One region of the Pedobacter sp. A2324 genome, then DNA from elsewhere that is predicted to be linked to it. Evidence: riboswitches for the same ligand, from Rfam matches in the RefSeq annotation. Region 1 holds a riboswitch; each other region holds the start of a gene.
What was found. Region 1 has a riboswitch for cobalamin ahead of AC570I_RS04940 (PKD domain-containing protein). Riboswitches for the same ligand answer to the same signal wherever they lie in the genome.

Region 1 (7,332 bases):
GCTTGCTAAAACCATTGAGCTGGTGTACGACCATAAACAAATCCATCTGTCTATGGTAACCGTTAACGAGTTCTTATCTGTTCTCGTAGCCTTATGGAATAAGTTAAGCGGACTGGAATATATCGGACAGCGTAAGGAAAATATCGTCGTTGCCGAACAGCAGGTAGTACAACAGGTACAGGCCCGCAAAACATGGACCTTATTGGATTAACCTCATTTCTTTAAAGCAATAAAATATAAAGCAAGTGGCACAAAACGGTAGTTAGCTATGCCAATATCGTTTTGTGCCTTCCCTGCCGCTACTTCCAAATTGACTTCACTGAAAACATTTCCAGTGCCTTAACCTCAATATTGGTCCCCCAGAAACGAAAGCCCTCTTTATTCTGATCGTCTGTTTTACGCTGCATTGAATATGAATAAGCACCACCATCAATAAAAACCTCAATTGATGTTTTGTCAATGTAAATGTCAGCAGATAGCTCCATGCTCGTCAGGTCTTCAGGAGAATAAAACATTCCGTTCACCAGATTAAAATTCATATCATAATCCAATATTTTCTGCCCGTTTAAACTAATACCTGCACTCGTCGCATGCGATAATTTGATTTTAGTTTTGATGCGTAGTGTGCCTTCATCTGCAAAAGGTTTTAAATGACTGTTTGCCTGATCAGCACTTAAAGCCGACCATTTATTCAATCGAGTAAACAGTTGTTCAGTCTCTTTAACAGGTTCGCTAAATAAACGTACGCCATCCTTTGTGGTCTTTAGCTTCAGTTCCGTAGGCAACAGCATCATACCGTTAAAAGGCATGCCCGGGTGATTCACCCTGCCCCAGCCAATCTGGATACGGCGGCCATCTGATTCCGGCATATTCGTAAAAGTTTGAGCGGCGTATATCGTTCCGGTAACAGAGTAGTATTTCCCGGCCTCAGGTGTAAACTTCTTCCCGTCAAACGACCCGATCATATAATTGTTCGATGCCCCATACAACACCCATTTTCTTTTGCTTTGATCCCCGTCAACAGGCAATTCAAACAAATCCGGACACTCCCAGAAACCCGTTGTATGGCTTTGATACGCCCAGTCTTTTAGGTTATCCGAAGTATAGATCGAATGCCCGTCACGCTCGTTTAATACCATCACCCAATGCTTGCCCGGTTTATACCAGAATATTCTGGGGTCCCGAGTATCTACGCTGTTCCATTTTGCCTTCGAATCAATAACCGGATTCCCGCTGTACTTCGTCCAGGTCCTGCCTTTATCCAGACTATAAGCAATGCACTGCGTTTGTTTGTCGGCTGTATTTGCCGTGTAAGCGGCTACCATTGCCGGGGTTTTTCCTTTGTTGAAACCAGCAGTATTCTGATAATCAATTACCGTCGAACCCGAAAACATGGTACCCAAAGCATCCGGAAACAAAGCGGTAGGCAATTCCTGCCAGTGTACCATATCTTTACTCACTGCATGTCCCCACGACATATTTTCCCACTCTCTTTCATAGGGGTTATGTTGATAAAACAGGTGATACTCTCCCTCATAAAAAATCATTCCGTTCGGGTCGTTGATCCAGCCCCGCTTCGTGGTAAAATGGAACTGTGGACGGTTTTTCTCTTCATATAAAACATCCTGTCCATTAATTTCGTCAGCCTGATAGATTTTAGTCAAGCCACTTCCATCACCCTCATAACTGATTTTAATCATTTTCCCTTTCAACGCAGTTACATCACAAAACACCCAGTATTCAGGAGCGCCATTCGCTAGGCGGATTACAAACGACCGCTCTTCTTTACCATTCACCTCAAAAGTCATCTTTTTTCTTTCCTGCTGCTGCGAAATAGGCAAATTCAGGTATTGTTTTGTCACCTTGATGGTAAGTTCTGCCGCATTTATCTGGTTACATATACCGAGCATCAATACAGTAACGAGGAATTTGAAAGTAGAGGTTATGTTTTTCATATCAACTAAGTTATCTTTTTTACAATAAAAAATCAGGATGTAATCTCCTCTTTTTTTGCTACATTAGCACTATATTCTTTCAAGGTCATCATCGATATTCCTGATGATCACGTCCCCAAAAAATTTATTAACTAGTCCACCTTTTCTCTACCTCAAGTCTACCCCCTGTCCACGTCCAGTCTACACCAACCTCACAACAACTGCAACACAACTCCGGGTCTACCTCGGGAATGCTCCACTACGAAGGCTTTTAGCACCGCCGGGGACTGCGCAAGGTTACCCCCTGCTGCCTCCAAAATCGTCAGCGCACACCAAAACGTGGCCACAACACCACCCGTAAAATTCCCGAAATTGACCATAACTTGCCTGGGAGTTAATACAGTAGATGACTGATGAGCTCTCAAACCTTGCCCGAAAACAAAAGAGGCGCCCCCAATGACTTGGGTAGCGCCAGAGAACGTAACTATAATTAAGATTAGTGGAAGACAGCGATGTCGTTAAAAAATATCTTGCTGAAATCTGCTACCACACCATCGCCTCCATACCTGATTTTCTTAACCAAGGCACCGGTTGAGGCGTTGTAGATCAGGAGGTAATTAACGGTTGAGGCAGCCCCATAGCCCTGAATGCCATTGACCACGATATAATCTTTATTCCGGTCGTAACGGATAGCACCGTAAATCATAAAAGGAGTGTCCGTAATGGTAATGAATGGCTGACTTAAAGATGATGCATTACCATCAACATATTTATAGATAGAAGTTCCTGAATGGTAGAAAACTGCATTCTCCTTAGTCGATGCGGTGAGCCTGGTAGGTGCATCAAGACCAAATGTACCTACAGCTACCGGCAATGCTACACCGGCAGTATCAAGATTTTGATCAATCGCTATCAGACGCGAGCCGGTAGATCCCCATACTTTGCCATTTGGAGTCTGGGCAAATCCCCGTGTAATATTTGAATAACTTTTAGCAAGTGAGTAATTACCCGCGGATACAATTTTGGCGCCGTTAGATTGTAAAAGATAAACATAATCGCCCCTTTTCCACATGTCGCCGGTATTCACTGCACCAACCGCAGATAATTTGTTCTGGATCGCCAGGGTGTTCAGATCAATCTGGTAAACGCCATCGTTCGCACTCACCAAACCCCTTGTGCCCTCTACCTTAATGATGCCTCTCCAGTTACTGGATTCCTGTACATATCTGGCCTCCTCCTTTAAAGTGTATTCGTTTACCTTCACAATAGGCCCGTTCACTTTACACAGTAAGTAAATGCTGCCATTAATTACCGATGCAAACTGAAGGGTAGAAGTTTTAGCCGTGTTAGACAATATCTTTCCAGGATTTTCTTTTTCATAAGCGCGGATGGAAAGGGTATCATCGCCATAGCGGTAAAAACTTACCGCACCCGAATTCTGAGCATAAGAGCCCTCGCCAATGACAAAAAAACCATTTTCATATTTACGTGCAGCGGTATCTGTAACTGGTTCCTCTACGGTATCCTTTTTGCATGAGTAAAGCACCGAGCTGATCAATACAGCACCAATTAATAGTTTTTTAGTTTTGAAATGTTTCATTTGTATATTATTTTATTTTAAAAGCTTCAGATCTGCGGCACCTCCAAATTCGGTTGAGATTTCACCAATGTACCTCGACCGCTCATTGTTGAGATCCGGATAGAAAGGGTTTCCATTATTGTTCTGTGCCGTATACACCTTCACAAAATCGATTGTACTTAAGGCGATTTTTCTCCCCGCAGCATCTGCCGCCCAGTCAATATCAAATGTATTGTAACCCCGGCCAAATTGTTCCTGCAAGGCGAGGTATTCGTTCGAACCATTATCGGTATAACCATATGCCAATGGTTTATTGCTGAGTATAGCCCCAGCCACCAGCGTATTTTTCACCAGGGTTCCGCTAAAGGAGATGGTATTGCCCGTTGCCCAGGACGGGAAATAATCCTGGCTGTGGAACTGGTTTCTCAATACCAGCCCCTCCTTACCCTGGTTATCTGTCCACCGGATATCATCACTCAGTGTAGCAGGCTTGTGGTAGGTAATGGTATAACCTTTAATTGTTGTAGAGGCATTATACTCACTCCCCGCAAGCTCATACCAGGTGTCATCAGGTAAACCGTTTTTATTTTCATCCTTCATCACACAAACAATTCCAGGCTCAGAGAATTCCATACCCGAAGCAATCAAGGGATTGCCATAAATTCCCAGATCGGCACCTGAACCATTTTCAACCGGATGATCAAAACCAAAAACAATAAAACCACCGTAAGCCCCAAGTGAAACCAGGCCGTTGCCCGCGCTACCGATCAGAATATCTGTTTTAACCAGGTCGTTGGTAAACTGTCCGGGAGCCTGCTTGAATTCGTAAATCTTATTGATGTAGGGAGATGAATGAACAACCGGATTCTCTTCCTCCTTTACCTCGCTCACCTCTTTTTTACAGGAAATCAGCAACATAGTGGATAGAATCAAAATTCCGGGAAAGTTGATTTTCATAGTAAAAGTATTTACGGCAGCTGAAAAATACACACGCATAAAGCAGGGTATAATTCAACATGCTCAACCTCATCGGCAAAAGCAGCGACAAAACCTGGTTAAAAAATGATTATTAAACTTAAAGTCTCATTGTTAGTCCCAATCCCCGAGGACTACAAATCATAATGCAATTAGGCAGGTCTCCTGACTTACGTCCGATTTTCTGCCTTCCCATCATGCTTTGAAACACGAAAGTGGCGAGAATAGAAAATCGTTATGACGCTTACAGTTGCGGGACAGTTACGGAGTTTCACCGTATTCCCTTTTAATCCCGAACAAAGCCGGGAACCAAAAGCGTGGCAAAGGTAAAATTTAATCTTTAATACACAAACGTGAAATGCGCCGGAATATCTCCTGTAATAACAGACCATTTCTTCTTACCATTGGCATCGAAACAATAAAGTGTACCCTGGGTAATATAATCCTTCGCATCGCTTACGTAAACATCCTTGGTATGGGGATCAACAATGATCCCGTAAGGAATTTTTATCTGCGAATCGGTTCCATCGGTAATAAATTTTTTACTCATAACCGTTTCATCCTTAACGTTAATCATCGAATAGCTGATGGTGTTTTTTTGTTGAATGTAACTCCATTCAGTCGCAAAGATGTAAGCGGTATCTTCATCAATCCACAGGTTACTGGCCGCAATTTCAAAAGTTTTTTTAACATGATCAGTACGGGTATCAATCACAAACAATCTGGAGGGGATGTTATAATAGTCTCCTCTAGATGTCACATATAAATCGCCATATCGGTCGGCTTTTAACCTGCTTAAATTAATGGCCACATCAATCCTTTTGGTTTCAGTAAAGCTGGTCAGATCGATTACGGAAATGGTCCGCTCATAATTTGGCGGACTATAACCACCTGAATTGGCTATATATAGTTTTTCTCCAACAACGGCCATTTCTTCAGGCTGGCGCCCAACCTCTACTTTACGTTTGATTTCAAGTGTAGCGGTATCAATCTCCGAAATGTTACCATTCGGCGCATTCGGATCGCCTACTTTACCCAGGTAAGCACTCACATAAGCTTTGCCTTTATCGAAAGCGATGTACCTGCAGTTGGGAATGTCAATTTGCTTGATTTTCTTAGCTGTTTTAACATCCAGAATCTCCAGCTTATTAGAAACATTAACCACAACATAAAGCTTCGATCCATACACCCCAATATCATTCCCCACATCTCCCAAGCCTTTAACAACCTCAGGATTAGCTTGTCCGTAAATATTCCGACGGTAAATGCCAGTGCGCAAATCAACATAATCAAGCGATGCCTTATTCATGTTCATATTGCCTTCGTTCAGTACATACATACCCTTTACCACACTCAGCGGATTTGCAGGGAAAGCAGTTTGATTCTGCTCCGGGATTACGCCCGGGTCTTTCCTGCACGCCCCCAGCAGCGCAATAAAAAGGAGACTTACAAGTAAAGGTATTTTGTTCTTGATCATATCGTAAAGCTTATTTTAAAACGGTAAAAGCGGCGCGGCATAGGGAAATTTGCAATCATTTCCCGGTCCTGGTTAAAAATATTATTGACTTCCAGGCTCATTTTCATCGGCCTCCCGGATATCTTCATACCGTAGCCCAATCCAGCATCATGAGTATACCAGGGCTGCATATAATTGTAAACAGCGTTGTTCACAGTACTCAGCTGATTGTATCGATAACCTGAATAAATATAACTGTAGTTGAATTTCAGCCTGTTCCAGTCCAAACTGCAAACAAATGAGCCACTATGAACCGGAACGTAGGGGATATTAAACGGATAAATTTCCCCCTCGGTGACATCCCTCGCCTGCTGAAAGGTGTAACTGATGGATGCATTAACAATAAGATTCTGGGCTATTCTCCAAAACGTTTGAATATTCATCTCAACGCCCTTTATCGCTACTTTGCCAATGTTATACATCGTCCAACGATACAGATTGGCACTTGGTACTGCCACAATCTTATCCTTAACTTCATTGTAATAGGCATCTGCCTGCAGAGCGAACGAAACCAGCGCTACATTTGCAGGTTTTAAAGTGTAGGTAAAACCCAGATTATACTGATCGGTAAACTCCGGCCGGAGCAGTGCGTTTCCAATAAAGGTATAATACAGGTCATTAAAAGTAGGAAGTCTGAAAACGTTCTTGTAAAACGCCCGGAACATTAGCTTTTTGCTCGCAAAGGGATGATAGGTTGCCATCAGTGTCGGACTAAACTCCTGTTTATCTCCGGCGCTGTTATACGCCTTCACCCGGTCGAAAACAAATGTACCCAGTAGCGATGCCTGAAAACTAAAATCATTCAGCTTGAGTTCTGAAGCCAATGAAGCGAGCACCGTGTGCCTGGTGGGATATGGAAAACGATACAGGTTTGCATCCAAACCATTCCACTGATAATCGGCAGATAAAGAAACACCCCATCCTGGTGAAATGAAATACCGGCTGGCACCTGATAAATAGATCTCCTGCTGTCTGAATCTATTATCCTGGAATCCATCGAGCGTTACAAAATCAGGATCCAGATAACGAAGATAATCGTTGGCATACTTCGCATTGAACATCCAGGCATAACGCTTGTTTTCATTGCTTTGAAAATGTCCCTGAATAAAAAAATTTCTGTCCCACTGCCGCTGATGGTAATCGAACCTGTTCGCTACAATTGCTCCCGGTAGTCCCCTTTCAGATGAATAAGCATAAACCTTTGCCGACCAGCTTGAACTATCCTTTAACACCCCGGCAAACCCAAGCTCTGCCCTCAAAGCATTAATATCCGTGTTATTACGGAGGGCAGTGGTATCATAAACACCATTCGTATATCGAAACCGGTA
Region 2 (7,332 bases), on a different contig from region 1:
GTTATATCCGATAATCTCATTGTATTTCTCGTTCAAAATGTTTTTTGCATCGAAGAAGAGCTTTATACGTTTTTTCGCCAGCGCATATTCCGCATATGCGCCTAACAATTTATATGCTGGCAGGTTGTCTACAGTGTAGGTTGTGAAATTTCCATCGCTACGCGTACCAAAATATCGGTAATTTGCACTTATAAAAAGGTCATTTGTAGCTTGTACACCTGCCGTTAAACCAAAGGTATGTTTTGGTCTGCGAAAAAGATAATCAGCAATCGCATTATCAACGAAGTTAAATTCATTCCCTTCAACGTATGCGTAATAACCATTGATATTGAATTTACCTAGCTTTACAGCCGGTTCTAATTCAAACCCTTTTGTTTTCTGGTTGATCTGATTAATGTATCCATTCGGGAAAGCATAAATAATTGCATCGGTTAAATCGCGTTTGTAAGCCGCCGCACGTAAACTGAATTTGTCATCGGCAAAACTGAAGTTAACACCGGCTTCATAATTTTGCGATTTTTCTGGTTTCAGAGCCAGATTCGCTCCGAATTGTCCGAAAAGCATGTTTAAAGTTGGTATTTTAAATGCCGTTGAAACCGTTCCAAACAATTTAATCTCCTTTATAATGTTGATACTTGGTGTTATCGAATAAGTATAGTTTTCGCCATATTGCTCGTGCTTATTGTACCGTCCGCCAACTTCTAAATTAAAAATACTAAGATCATGTAAAAACAATGAACCATAAGCAGCAAAAATATTGGTTTCAGGTTTGTTATTAGCAGAAGAAAGCTTCATCACACGGTTATCAATACCCACCAGGAGGTCTAGTTTATTTCCTAGCTTTTGGTTGTAAAATAAATCAAGTAACGAAACCCGGCCTTCAGTAATACTAGGATACTGACTGTGTGCATCGTTTCTGGTTCCTTCATAGCTGTAGTTCAAAGTAACTTTTCCGGTTGCAAATTCATACCTTGCATTTGTTCCGGCCGCGAAATTCTTCAATATCGAGTAATTGTTGGCATCAGCAAAAGCACCACCATCGAAACTATAGTTTCCATAATAATATCTTACAAAAGGGTTAATCGAAAAGTGATTATCCAGCTTGATTCCAAAATTGGCATTCAATGCGTCAGTCTTAAACCCGTCCTTGTCGAACGTAGTAGTGTTACCGGCTGGATTTGCAGCTTCAGAGATGCCATTAGTTTTAGCATGGGTATAATTGATGTTATAAGAAAATCCCTCCACTCCACCGTTTAAACCAATGGTTCCTTTGTAGGTTTCATAGCTGCCAGCACTGGCCACACCGTAAATGGTGTTTCCTTTTGGCCCACCTTTTTTAGTAATAATGTTAATTACACCGGCTACGGCATCCGATCCATAAATGGTTGACTGCCCGCCACGTAAAATCTCAATATGGTCTATTTGATCAATTGATAAAAGCCTTAAGTCGAAAGCACCGCCATTTCCCGAAGGATCGTTCTGTACAATGCCATCTATTAAAACCACGGCATAAGCACTGCCTGCTCCCCTGAAGAAAACAGATTTATTAAGGCCTGGATTACTGCTTGATCCGGCAACTATTATCCCCGCCTGCTCGCTGATCAGCTCAGGTAGTGATTTTCCATTGCTTCTGTCTAACACTTCCCTACTGATGATGGTGACCACTTTACCGGTTTGCGATTGTTTCTGGTCATTTTTTGTAGCACTGATGACAACGTCTTTCAACTGGACGCTGTCTTGGTTTTGTGCTTTAGCCAGCTGGCTAAACGTTAGCTGTGCAAGCCCTAGACCGGCAGCAACTAATACTGTTTGTTTGTTCATTTGATTGTGAGTTTTGCCCACAGCCAACAGATTCGAAAAGGAAATGAAAATACTTCAAAAGTTGGTACCTCAATCCTAGCTTCAATCCCCGAAAGCTATGAAATTATACGCTAAAGGCAGGTCTTCTGACTTACTCCCGGCTTTCCGGCCTTCCCGCTTCAAAACTGAAACAGTGGCGAAATGAATGAAAACCCGTTATGAAGCTTACAGCTGCGGGACAGTTACAGAATTACACTGTATTCCCTTTTAATTCCGGTTGTATAGCCGGAAACCAAAAGCGTCGCAAAAGTAGTAAAATAAAGGGATATGTAAAATGAATGTGGCGAAAGCTCCAATCATTCCACAGCGGTACTTGCCCATATGAAAAATTTAACAAAACCTTTTCGCCTGATTCCCGTTTATAGCCTAAATCATTGTATAAAAAACTATACATTAATTTAAAAGTAATATATTCGCATATCAATTGAACAAACAATTACCAAATGGCCAAACTATTAATTATTGATGATGAGCGGGCTATAAGAAGCACCTTGCGCGAAATTCTGGAGTACGAAAATTACGACGTCGACGATATTGATAATGGTATCGATGGACTTGAAATGATCAAAAAAGGTAATTACGACCTTGTCCTTTGTGATATTAAAATGAATAAAATGGACGGCATGGAAGTGCTTGAACAGGCACAGGTCATCAAACCTGACCTCCCATTTATCATGATCTCTGGCCATGGTACTGTTGAAACTGCTGTCGAAGCCAGTAAGAAAGGTGCCTTTGATTTTATTTCCAAACCACCTGATTTAAATCGACTTTTAATCACCGTACGCAACGGCTTGGATCGTGGAACATTGGTAACGGAAACGAAAGTTTTAAAGCGTAAAGCCAGTAAAACCCGAGAAATCCTGGGCGAATCGGATAGTATTTCTAAAATAAAAGAAACCATCGAACGTGTTGCTCCTACCGAAGCTCGTGTTTTAATTACCGGTGCGAATGGAAGTGGTAAGGAATTAGTTGCCCGTTGGTTACATGAAAAATCTAACCGCGCAGATAGTCCTCTGATCGAGGTTAATTGTGCTGCCATCCCCTCAGAGTTGATCGAAAGTGAATTATTTGGCCACGAAAAAGGGTCATTTACATCAGCTGTAAAGCAACGTATAGGTAAATTTGAACTGGCTAATGGTGGAACCTTATTTCTGGATGAGATCGGTGATATGAGTCTCTCAGCCCAGGCTAAAGTTCTTCGTGCATTACAGGAGCACAAAATCTCACGTGTAGGTGGAGAAAAAGAAATTGATGTGAATGTGCGGGTATTGGCTGCAACAAATAAAGATTTGTTAAAAGAAATCGAAGACGGGAATTTCCGGATGGATTTATATCACCGCCTGAACGTAATCAACATTCATGTTCCTCATTTAACTGAACGTACTGACGATATTCCTGTTATTGCTCAAAACTTTTTAGAAAGTATCTGCGGTGATTATGGCATGCCAGTCAAGCGAATCAATGAAGGTGCTATGGCTGCTTTGCAGGCATTGCCGTGGACGGGAAACGTTCGTGAATTACACAATATGATTGAGCGTTTAATTATCCTAAGCGATAAAATAATTACCGAAAATGATGTTCGTGCCTTTGCCAACCCAGGCGGAGGAACCAATATCGGAGCGGCTTCCAGTACGCAGATTGCCAATGCAACAGGTGATACAGGTTTATCTTCTTCTTTCGATAGCTTCAATAACTTCCAGGATTATAAAGACCACGCAGAAAAAGAATTTATCAAGTTTAAGCTGGAGAAAAATAATTGGAATGTTTCAAAAACTGCCGATGAAATCGATATCCAGCGGAGTCACCTTTACAGTAAGATAGAAAAGTTTGGATTGAAACGGGCAGAGTAGTCTGGCCTTAAATTAGCCCTATATGAAAAGCCGGCCTGAATGATCATCATTCAGGCCGGCTTTTCATATAATAATCCTATTTCTTAATCCATATAGTCATTTTGCCGCATTAGTAAGGCTCTGTATTTATTGAATATTGCGGTTTTGGAAACAAATCCTTTGTAATGGTTTGCTTCATCTACAACAGGTAGAATCCATGCATTTTCCTGTTCCATTTTTTCAAGAACCTGCTTCATGTCCTCATACTCATTAATAATATTAGGTGCCTGTTGAACAAGGTCTGAAGCCTTAACTATTTCCTTGCCTGGTGTGGAGAGAATCTCGTTAAAAAAATCCTCCATATAAATGATACCTTTAAAATCTCCAACCTCATCTGTAACCGCACAAATATTCTTGTGCGACTTAACCATTTCGCTCATTTTTAGTGATATAGTATCATTAAGCTGAAGTGTAGGGTAAGTTTTCTCAATAAGGTATTTAAGCTTCATCTGACTCAATACTGTGCTGTCTTTATCATCGTGTGATAGAAGTTCACCCTTGTCTGCCAAAGCTTTGGTGTATATCGAATGTTTCTGAACACTGCGGTTAATGGCATATGAAATCGCAGTTGTAATCATCAAAGGAACCATTAAAATGTACCCCCCTGTAATTTCCGCAATCAGAAAAATTCCAGTCAATGGGGCATGCATGATTGAGCCTAAGGCTCCAGCCATTCCTGCTACAATAAAGTTAGGGACATTTAATTGAGCAACACCTGAAAGATTAACTGAATACGCAAACACAAAACCAATTAAACCACCCATAATAAGGCTTGGTGCAAACGTTCCACCGTTCCCACCTGCGCCCAGTGTAATTAATGTCGCAGCCGATTTCATAAAAACAGTTACAACAGTAAACAGGATCACAATACCAGTGATATTATTGTAGTCCGAAAAGATACTGTTGTTAATTACCGTAAGGTAGTCCCCCTTTAATAATGAATTTATGGTAATATAGCCCTCGCCGTATAGCGTAGGAAACAAAAACACCAATGCCCCCAGCATCAGTCCACCTATCACCACCCGTGTATAAGGATGTTTGATTTTGTAGAAAAAACTTTTTATTGCGTAATTAGCTTTGGTGAAATAAATCGAGAATAAACCGATTAATCCGGCTAAGATGACATAAAAAAATAATGCATTCACCTCCCAACCTTCGGTAATCAGGTAAAAAAGTTGTTGTGTATAAAATAGCCTGGCAACTACAGCTGCTGTTGCAGCAGACAATAACAAAGGAATAAAGGCAGGTATCGTAAATTCAGGCAATAAAATTTCAATGGCAAATACAATTCCTGCTACCGGACTGTTAAACGCACCGGCAATTGCAGCAGCAGCACCACAGGCAACCAGCATCGTAACTTCCCGGTAGGATAGTCCTAGTGTTCTACCTAAATTTGAACCTATGGCCGAGCCACTGGTCACAATTGGCGCCTCCAACCCTGTCGAACCACCAAATCCAACAGTAATTGCTGCAGTAATAATTTGAGAATAGATATTGTGAGGTTCTATCTTACTTGATTTTTTCGATATCGCGTATAACAAAGGTGTTAAACCTGTTTCAAATTTCGTTTTCCGAATAAAGTATTTAATATATAATACGGTCAGAAATACCCCGATCATTGGAAATATAAAATACAGGTAGTATTTATACTTCCAGTGCCAGTCTGACTGAAGAAATTCTTCGATGTGATGTGTTAAACTTTTAAGAACTGCAGCAGCCAGGCCTGCTAGAACCCCAACAACAACAGCCAGTATTACTAGGAAATTACGATTTGATATTTTAGATTTTCTATACTGGTTAATCGTATCAAGGTAATTTACAAAGCGAATATACATTTTCTGTTATTTATTTACGTTCTTTCATACCCTGCAACTTAAGCATCAAATTTGTCAAGCAGCTTAATCAAGGTTGAATAATCTTTTGGGTACGGTGCATCAATAATAATATCCTGATCATCGAGACCTTTAAATACGAGGCGTCGTGCATGAAGGGCAAAGCGTTTCATGATAGGTTGCTCCTCCTCTCCCTTAGTAAGTTTATAACCACGTTTTATTGAAGACAGGAACACAGGTTTGCCTTTATACATGTCATCGCCTACAATTGCGGCACGCTGTGTAGCAAGATGAATCCTGATCTGGTGCATACGTCCTGTTATTGGCTTACATTCAACCAGGGTATAATGCTTATAATATTTGAGCGAGTTGAAACGGGTTTCGGCACGTTTGCCTTCCATCCTGTCAATGGTCACATTTTTATTGCCATCATTCAAAATAGGTAAATCAACCAGCAAATCATCAAAGATAACATGGCCATCTACCACTGCATGATAAGTCTTGTCAACCTTCCTGCGTTCGAACTGCATAGAGGCATGCCTATATCCTTCAGGATTTTTCGCGATAATTAACGCACCCGAAGTTTCCTTATCTAAACGGTGACAAACCTGCGCGTCATCACTGTATTGTTTTGCTAAACGCAACACATTGGTTTCTCCGGATCCACCTCTTTCATCAAGGGATGCCAGAAATGGTGGTTTGTTGATTACAATGAAATCGTTGTCTTCGAAAAGAATAAGGTCTTGAAAATTTGGGTACTTCAAACTATGATCGTATTAATGAGCTGCAAAAATACGGATTTATTTTAATTGGATCAGAAATTAAGCCTATATAAACCGATGATGGAAAATGAGAAAGCCATTTATATCAAATCCTAAACACAAAAAAACCGCAGATTGACTGAATGATCAGCTAATCTGCGGCCTCGAATCTACTAATGCATTTTAAGAAAGTTCAAATTTATATCCCACACCTTTCACCGTCGATACATATGTTTCGCCCAATTTTTCGCGTAATTTACGGATGTGGACATCAATTGTACGATTAGTAACTACCACCGAATCTTCCCAGATATTTTTTAGAATGGATTCTCGAGTATATACTTTACCAGGTTTTGACGCCAGCAGGTATAATAATTCAAATTCTTTTTTGGCTAATATCACCTTACTACCATTTTGAAAAACCAGATAGGCTTCTCTGTCAATTACCAAATCACCTATTTCTAGTTTGTTTTCGGAAACTTCCTCCGTTCCTGCATTTCTTCTCAGTATTGCATTTATCCGACTAACTAAAGCGCGGGGTTTTATCGGTTTAGCAATGTAATCATCAGCGCCTACATTAAAACCTGCAATTTCAGAGTATTCCTCGCTTCTGGCAGTTAAGAATACCATGAAAGTATTTTTGAACTCAGGAATGGCGCGCATTAAGCGACAAGCTTCTATGCCATCCATCTTAGGCATCATGATATCAAGAATAATCAAATCAGGGTGAACCTTTTTGGCTACAGTAATTCCTTCTTGTCCGTTTGTTGCTGTAAATACCTGATAACCTTCTTTTTTGAGGTTGTATTCGATTAATTCCAGAATGTCTGGTTCATCATCAACAATTAATATTTTCTGACCTGCGTTATTCATAGTTAAATATTTGTTACGAAAGTACTGTCTCTGATGTAATTTTTAGTTAAGCCTAAGTTAATAAATTGTTAACGACTTAAATTAGTTTAACATTGAGTTTCTTTTATCGTAACGATT
Region 3 (7,332 bases), on a different contig from region 1:
ATGGAAAAAGAAATATGATACCAGACCAGCGTTTGAGGTAAAAGTACTGCAAGGGAAGTACGGCTATATTTTAGTCCCTGGTATGGTGTTCTTCGACAATAGTGCTGAAAATATAAGTCGCATTGCGCAGCCTTTATATGAGCAGATTGCTCAAGTCAAAAACGATGATAACATTGAGGGCTGGATAGTAGATTTGCGGTTTAACACGGGGGGTAACGCAGCCCCTATGCTGCTGGCGCTGTATGACCTTCTTGGTGATCATGATATCTGGGGTGAACTTGATGTAGATAAGAGGTCAGTAAAAAAATATAAGCTAGACAAGGGCAATTACATCCAAAAATCTAAAGTTATTTCATCTGTAACTCCTAATGGTCGTTTATTAGATCAGGCGAAAGTGGCTGTCATCACCGGATTGTTCACTGGAAGTTCGGGAGAAATTACCGCGCTGGCTTTTAAAGGCAGAGCCAATACGCGTTTTATTGGTGAAAACACGGCTGGCTATACTACAGGCAACGTTTCCTGGCCTTTGCCATTTAATACCACGATGGCCCTGACTACAGGGTACGACAGCGACAGAAATGGGATTTACTATGATTACATCGTACCTGACGTGGCAGTATCAAAACAAGATAATTTTAATGATCTATCACTGGATGGCAACATCATCGAATCGATTAAATTCATAAAGGGAGAATAAGAAATATTTTATTTGCCTTAAGAATCAGTAATATACATTAAAAAGCAAGTGGTGCGAAAACAATATCAGCTGCGTATGGTTTATATGCTACCTATGAAAAAACAGGTCGAAGAACTTTGGGTAGTTCAAGATCAAAAATGGCCATCATGCGTAATGGTGGCCATTCCTAAAATGAATTTGTTTGGTTAATTATTTATATGTGAAAGGCAGTCGTGAGATAGCCTTTTTTTATTTCCAGCCATCTGGATTATCGTTGCCTGGTGATGTGTAAATTGTAGGTTTCATGTATTTGCTCATCAATTCTCATTAATTTAAGAATCACGCCAGCGGGAACGGCTTCATTCACATTCCATTTCCAAAAGATATTGTCGGGTACATGTTCAAAATTGATTACCTGATTACCCGATCGTAATTTCCAGTAATAAACTGTACTTCCAATAGGTTGCTTGTCCTCAATATAAAAGGTTTTTTTTTGCACATCCTCAAGGGTAACGTGATCGGTTTCTACAGGTGCTAATTTCATGGTTTGCTCATGTTTCCGGGCTTTAATGCCTTTGGGTACATAAAGGGAAGCGAGTAGTGATAATGGTATAACCAGAATGGCTAATGCAATTAAAAAGTGTTTAGGTTTCATTGATAAAAGGAAAATTAATTCTTCAAAATTACCAATATGGCAAGCCCTTGTAAATAGCTCAAAAAGGCTATCCTGGCAAGAATATGAAAGCTAAGGTTTTTCAGCAGTAGGGCTTATGCCGTAACTTGAAAAGCTCACATCAGCTTAAATCTGTATGTTGAGTAGTTAATGTATTTTTATTAACATCTGATTAATTTCTTCCGATTGATAAACGGGTTTTATAGCTTTGTACTATGCAGGAGCTATCTTTATCCATACAGATTGATCTTATCGAATTAAAGGCCAGATATGCCTTTATTATGGATGAATTAGGTGAGAATTTTTCTGATGAATACCTGATGCAGCACCAGGTTAAGCAGAAACTATCACAAGCGATGATTCGTGAGATGTTCCGCATCTTAGCGTATCAGACCTAATTAAAATGATATAAGAAAACCACGTTACCTGTGTAAGCAGTTACTGTTGATCCTTTAATATCGAGATCTGCCTGAATAACAACTTTAGTGATCCCGCGAAGATCGGAGATTGATATTAGCTTGGCGCGCAGCATTACCTCGTCATCAACGCGGACTTCCTGATTAAATTTGAAATTCTCTATCCCGTAGTTTACCTCCATTTTAACATCCCTGATGTCTGCTATTTGTTTCCACAAATAAGGGATCAGCGATAACGTCAGATACCCAGGTACAAATTCAGAATCAACTGGTGCTTGTTCTTTAGCTTTACCGTTGTCACTTGTGTAATTATCCGTTGCATCAGCAAACCTGTTGGTTTGTTGCTGGTTTATTTTGTGCCATTTGGATTGCCCAATTTGGATTCCTAAATAAGACTTGTATTCTTCAAAACTACTAATAATCACCATTACCTTTATAATATAATATCAATACAATCTGGACGTAGTCTCAAAGTTTAAATATCTCCGCTGAACATTCCCATCTGAATAAAAAGCTAATATATCATAATAATGGTTACCAAGTTTTATTTTTGCCAATTGACGAATGAAATTACCTCGTTTAGATAACTTTCTATCGCTAAAAGTTCAAGCTGAGACTCAGTAGATAAGTAAGTTTAAAAACTAATGTTGTGTGTATTTTTAATTTCGGCCATAGCAAAAGTACTGTGTGTGCTGCCTATACTTTCAACAGAACCAAGTTTATTGAACACAAAGTCCTGATAGTGTTTCATGTCTTTGGCATAAACCTTTAGAATAAAGTCGTAGTCTCCCGAGACATTATAGCATTCCACCACCTCATCAATATTCATAATATCTTCTACAAAGCGGTTACCAATTTTCTTGTCGTGTTGCTTCAGCTTAATGTTGCAGAATACGATGAATCCCTGATTGAATTTCCCCGCATCCAGAATGGCAATATATTTTTTGATATATCCGGCGGTTTCGAGTCGTCTAATCCTTTCGAAAACTGGAGAAGGTGATAGATTTACCTTTTCTGCAAGTTCCTTATTGGTGTGTTTTGAATTGTTTGCGAGGGTCTTTAACAACAGCAAGTCGGTTTCATCAAGTTCAGTCATCAGAATAATTTTCTTTAATGGCGTTGAATATAATTTATTAAAAGTTTAATTTGCTTTAAATATAGTTAAAAATAGACAATATAACTGAACTTTACATTTTTAAAAGAATAATGATCTTCAGATGTATTTTTGTTGCAGTTTAAAGCTGATTTGTAATAATTAGAGTTCTTTGCATATTTCAACAATTGAAAAAGGTTTTACTTAGCTGTAAATGAAAAGGGAATCGTGTGTAAATCACGAACTGTCGCGCAACTGTAAGTAACAAAAAGGTTTTTATCCAGGGATGTCCACTGCTCATTTGGCGGGAAGGATGATAGAAACTGTTACAAGTCAGGATACCTGCCTGTTTCGAATTGACGATGCTTTCGCGATTGAAGCTTAAAGTCAGATGAGTACTTATGATGGTAAATCCTGCTGGATGAGCCGGGCTATCGCCTGCGTCTGTGTTTTTCTTTTTTTCATTCTACGCGAAACATCCTGAGATGATGTGCGAACTTTTTACAATGATTATTTACCATTTAAAAAGTTGAAATATGTTAACACAAAATCTGGGATACCCGCGGATAGGGATCCAACGACAATTGAAAAAAGCCTGCGAGCAATACTGGGCAGGTAAAATAGACCTTAAGGAACTCAATAAGGTTGCACGTATCATTAAGGAAGAGAACTGGCAAACCCAGGTAGATGCCGGTATTGACCTTATCCCATGCAATGATTTCAGTTTTTATGATCAGGTATTGGATACGAGTTTTTTGCTGGGTGTAATCCCGCAACGTTACTCGCCTGTACTCTCGCAGGTGAAGGGCAACAATGAAATTGATCTCTATTTCGCCATGGCCCGTGGTTATCAAAAAGATGGTTTGGATATCACGGCAATGGAAATGACCAAATGGCTGGATACCAATTATCATTACATTGTGCCTGAATTTACTGCAGATCAGGAATTTCGGATATTTAATGAAAATATATTCTGTGAATACAACAGCGCAAAGCAGCAATTAGCAGAGAAAGCAAAGCCAGTATTGCTGGGGCCGGTGAGCTATCTGCTGTTGGGTAAAGAAAAAGAAACGGGTTTTGAACGGATTGACTTGATTAAAAAGCTGGTTTCGGTTTACATTGAAATAATCAACCGTCTGAAACAACAGGGAGCAGAATGGATTCAGTTGGATGAGCCCTGCCTGGCGCTCGATCTTTCAAAAAAAGACAAAGAGGCTTTTGAGTATGCATACCGGGCTATTGCTAATAGGGTAAGCGGGGTAAAATTACTAGTCGCTACTTATTTTGAGGCACTGTTGGATAATACAGCATTGGCCGTAAACCTTCCAATATCAGCCTTGCACATCGATCTTGTGAGGGCTCCTGACCAGCTGGACGATGTGCTGGCACTGATTCCTGAAAAATTACAACTTTCCTTAGGGGTAGTAGACGGGCGTAACGTTTGGAAGAATAACTATGAAAAGTCGCTTTCTCTTGTTGCTAAGGCAGTAGCATTGTTGGGCGAAGACCGAGTAATGATTGCCCCATCCTGTTCATTGCTTCATAGTCCGATTGATCTTGAACTTGAAACTGCTATTGATCCGGAAATAAAAAACTGGATGGCTTTTGCACGCCAAAAATTAACTGAGGTGAGTGAAATCCGTCAAATTGCTGAAGGAAATGCTGATTTGCTCAAAGCCAACCAGTTAGCAATTGAAAACCGCCGCAGCTCTCAGAAAGTACATAAACAAGTAGTGAAGGATCGTATTGCCGGAATCACAGATGCAGACTCAACCCGTAAAAGTATTTTTGCAATACGTCAGCAATTGCATCATGAGCGGTTCAAGTTTCCGGCGTTCCCTACAACAACAATAGGGTCATTTCCACAAACAGATGATATACGCCAGATGCGTGCCAGATACAAAAAAGGCGATCTGACCCTTGCGCAGTATGAAGAGGCTATAGAACATGCAACAATAGCGGCTATACGCTGGCAGGAAGAAATTGGACTGGATGTGCTGGTACATGGAGAGTTCGAGCGTAACGACATGGTGGAATATTTTGGCGAGCAGCTGGATGGATTTTTGTTTACAAAGAATGGCTGGGTGCAGAGTTATGGAAGCCGCTGCGTAAAACCGCCGGTAATTTATGGCGATGTGAGCCGCCCGAAAGACATGACGGTACGCTGGAGTAAATTTGCTGCTGCTCAAACTGCAAAGCCGATGAAAGGCATGCTTACGGGCCCGGTAACCATTTTACAATGGTCATTCGTACGTGATGATCAGGGAAGGGATATTACAACCAATCAAATAGCCTTTGCCATCCGGGATGAAGTTCTGGCATTGGAAAAAGCTGGGATTGGTATCATTCAGATTGATGAGGCTGCCATACGTGAAGGCTTACCCTTAAGAAAGTCCAAACACGCCAAATATCTTGAATGGGCGGTGAACGCATTTCGGATTTCGGCAAGCGGGGTGGGGGATGACACACAAATTCACACGCATATGTGCTACAGCGAATTCAATAACATTATTCAGCATATTGCAGCTATGGATGCGGATGTGATTACAATTGAAACTTCGCGCTCGCAGATGGAACTTCTCGAGGCCTTTGCAGATTTTGACTACCCTAACGAAATCGGCCCGGGAGTGTATGATATTCATTCGCCACGAGTTCCTGGTGCCGAAGAGATGGCTTTATTGCTTACAAAAGCAGCAAGCCTGCTTCCTGCACAACACCTTTGGGTAAATCCAGACTGCGGTTTGAAAACCCGTAAATGGCCAGAGACAAAAGCCGCGTTAATAAATCTCGTAGCTGCTGCAAAACTGGCTCGAGAGCAGATCAGTTTAGAAAACCTGGCTTAAAATACAGCGCATCCCGGATTGCCCGGGATGCGCTTACCAGATTAACTAATTTTTATTACGATAAGTCTCCGATCAGGTTGTTAATGGTAAGGCTCAAATTTTTCATGTCGATTGGTTTTCCAAGTATCGCGTCCGCTTCACAATCAATTTCTCCGATTTTTTCAAAATCAAGCGAGGTAAGCAGCACAATTGGAATATGATGATAAGACAAATCAGCTTTAATTTTATTACACAGACTGCGTCCATCTCCACCTTTGAGGTTAATATCGAGTATGAAAAGGTTAGGTTTAAAGCTATGTAAATTTGGATAAATGTCATCAATAGTCATAATTGACTTAACCATGCACCCATCTGCTGTTAATGCATCCTTAATTGCTTTCATTGCATCCCGGTCATCATCAATGATCATTACTTTTTTTTCCATAATACATCTTCCACTATCAACATTACCTCTTGTTATATGATTTCGACGGCTATTGATCAGAACTACTGGTATATAGACAATAATGCTGCCAGTTAATGAGATATAATCTCATTACTTTGATAATGTTTAAAGAATAAGTCACTTATCTGGCATTCAGCGCTGCCAGTTGTTAAATGATCTTTATGAAACATTTGTATGTAGTGTGTGTTATTTAGAAAGGGGTAACTTAATTCGATAACAGATGAATAGTAATGACCTTGAAACAGAGCTTAGAAAACAGGTTTGCGTGAAGTACGGAATGCAAAAGCTGGACGCTCAGGATTGCTTACATGTCTCGGAGCAAATTTTTAGAGAAACTAAAAATTATGTATCTCAAACAAATCTGAAACGTTTCTTTAAATTGGATCAGCCCGAACACCAGAACTCTCAATTTGTGTTAAATAGCCTGGCCCAATTTTTAGGCTTTGTTGATATCAAGGATTTTAGCTCGTCACTTGTAAGCCCCGATGAAGATGTGAACTGATTTCTGAACCAAAAACCGTTTGATTGCGTTTCTATCCAAAGCATTTTGCTTAATTTCCCTGTTTTGAAACAATACGTGCACAAACAAATTTCTGAAAGCCGGCATTACCAACGCTTTCTTAAAAGAAATGATGTGAAGCAACAGCGCGTTGTGGAACTATATCCTGCTGTAGAGAAAATGAACCAGAAGATTTTTGCTCATTATTAAACGATTTTCTAAGCAGCAGTATTGCTGCACGCAATGATGTTTTAAGACTGCCAAGCGGTATGTTTAGTTTCTCGGCAGCTTCAGAGTGGGAGTACCCCTGATAATAAACCAAGTCGATAATCAGCTGTTGTTTATGAGGTAATGCTGTGGTTATCTTTTTAATTCCTATACCATCTGTGTATATTGAATAAAAGAAGCTTGTATTTAGCTGTGCCATGGATTCATCCAGATCAACGTGCTGAGTTTCCTGTTTAGTCGATTTTTTTCTGATGTGATCAATTGCCGTATTGCGGGCAATATTTAGCATCCAGGTAAAAAGCCGGGATTTGTTTTCATCGTAACTGGCGATGTTTCTCGATATTTTTAAAAAGGATTCCTGAAGCAAATCTTCTGCGGTTTCATGTTGCTTAACAATGAGTGTAATCACACCAAGCAAGTTGGCAGCATACATTTTGTATAACTTTTTAAAAGCCCCAC

Region 2: another riboswitch for cobalamin. It lies ahead of AC570I_RS17795 (TonB-dependent receptor plug domain-containing protein); the one in region 1 lies ahead of AC570I_RS04940 (PKD domain-containing protein).
Region 3: another riboswitch for cobalamin. It lies ahead of metE (5-methyltetrahydropteroyltriglutamate--homocysteine S-methyltransferase); the one in region 1 lies ahead of AC570I_RS04940 (PKD domain-containing protein).

Annotation. Positions count from the first base shown of each region.
Region 1 is NZ_JCASSK010000001.1:1,197,255-1,204,586, reverse strand. It holds gene AC570I_RS04955 (hypothetical protein) at 1-211, shown strand, start outside; gene AC570I_RS04950 (glycoside hydrolase family 32 protein) at 300-1,955, opposite strand; gene AC570I_RS04945 (DUF5074 domain-containing protein) at 2,431-3,534, opposite strand; gene AC570I_RS04940 (PKD domain-containing protein) at 3,547-4,470, opposite strand; cobalamin riboswitch at 4,627-4,817, opposite strand; gene AC570I_RS04935 (YncE family protein) at 4,829-5,965, opposite strand; gene AC570I_RS04930 (TonB-dependent receptor plug domain-containing protein) at 5,962-7,332, opposite strand, start outside.
Region 2 is NZ_JCASSK010000006.1:130,737-138,068, forward strand. It holds gene AC570I_RS17795 (TonB-dependent receptor plug domain-containing protein) at 1-1,821, opposite strand, end outside; cobalamin riboswitch at 1,920-2,112, opposite strand; gene AC570I_RS17800 (sigma-54-dependent transcriptional regulator) at 2,304-3,710, shown strand; gene AC570I_RS17805 (chloride channel protein) at 3,794-5,584, opposite strand; gene AC570I_RS17810 (RluA family pseudouridine synthase) at 5,623-6,345, opposite strand; gene AC570I_RS17815 (response regulator transcription factor) at 6,526-7,215, opposite strand; gene AC570I_RS17820 (redoxin domain-containing protein) at 7,319-7,332, opposite strand, start outside.
Region 3 is NZ_JCASSK010000007.1:299,652-306,983, forward strand. It holds gene AC570I_RS20530 (S41 family peptidase) at 1-697, shown strand, start outside; gene AC570I_RS20535 (hypothetical protein) at 945-1,331, opposite strand; gene AC570I_RS20540 (hypothetical protein) at 1,565-1,747, shown strand; gene AC570I_RS20545 (hotdog family protein) at 1,744-2,193, opposite strand; gene AC570I_RS20550 (Lrp/AsnC family transcriptional regulator) at 2,400-2,861, opposite strand; cobalamin riboswitch at 3,037-3,222, shown strand; gene metE (5-methyltetrahydropteroyltriglutamate--homocysteine S-methyltransferase) at 3,395-5,701, shown strand; gene AC570I_RS20560 (response regulator transcription factor) at 5,757-6,125, opposite strand; gene AC570I_RS20565 (hypothetical protein) at 6,367-6,648, shown strand; gene AC570I_RS20570 (RNA polymerase sigma factor) at 6,767-7,332, opposite strand, start outside.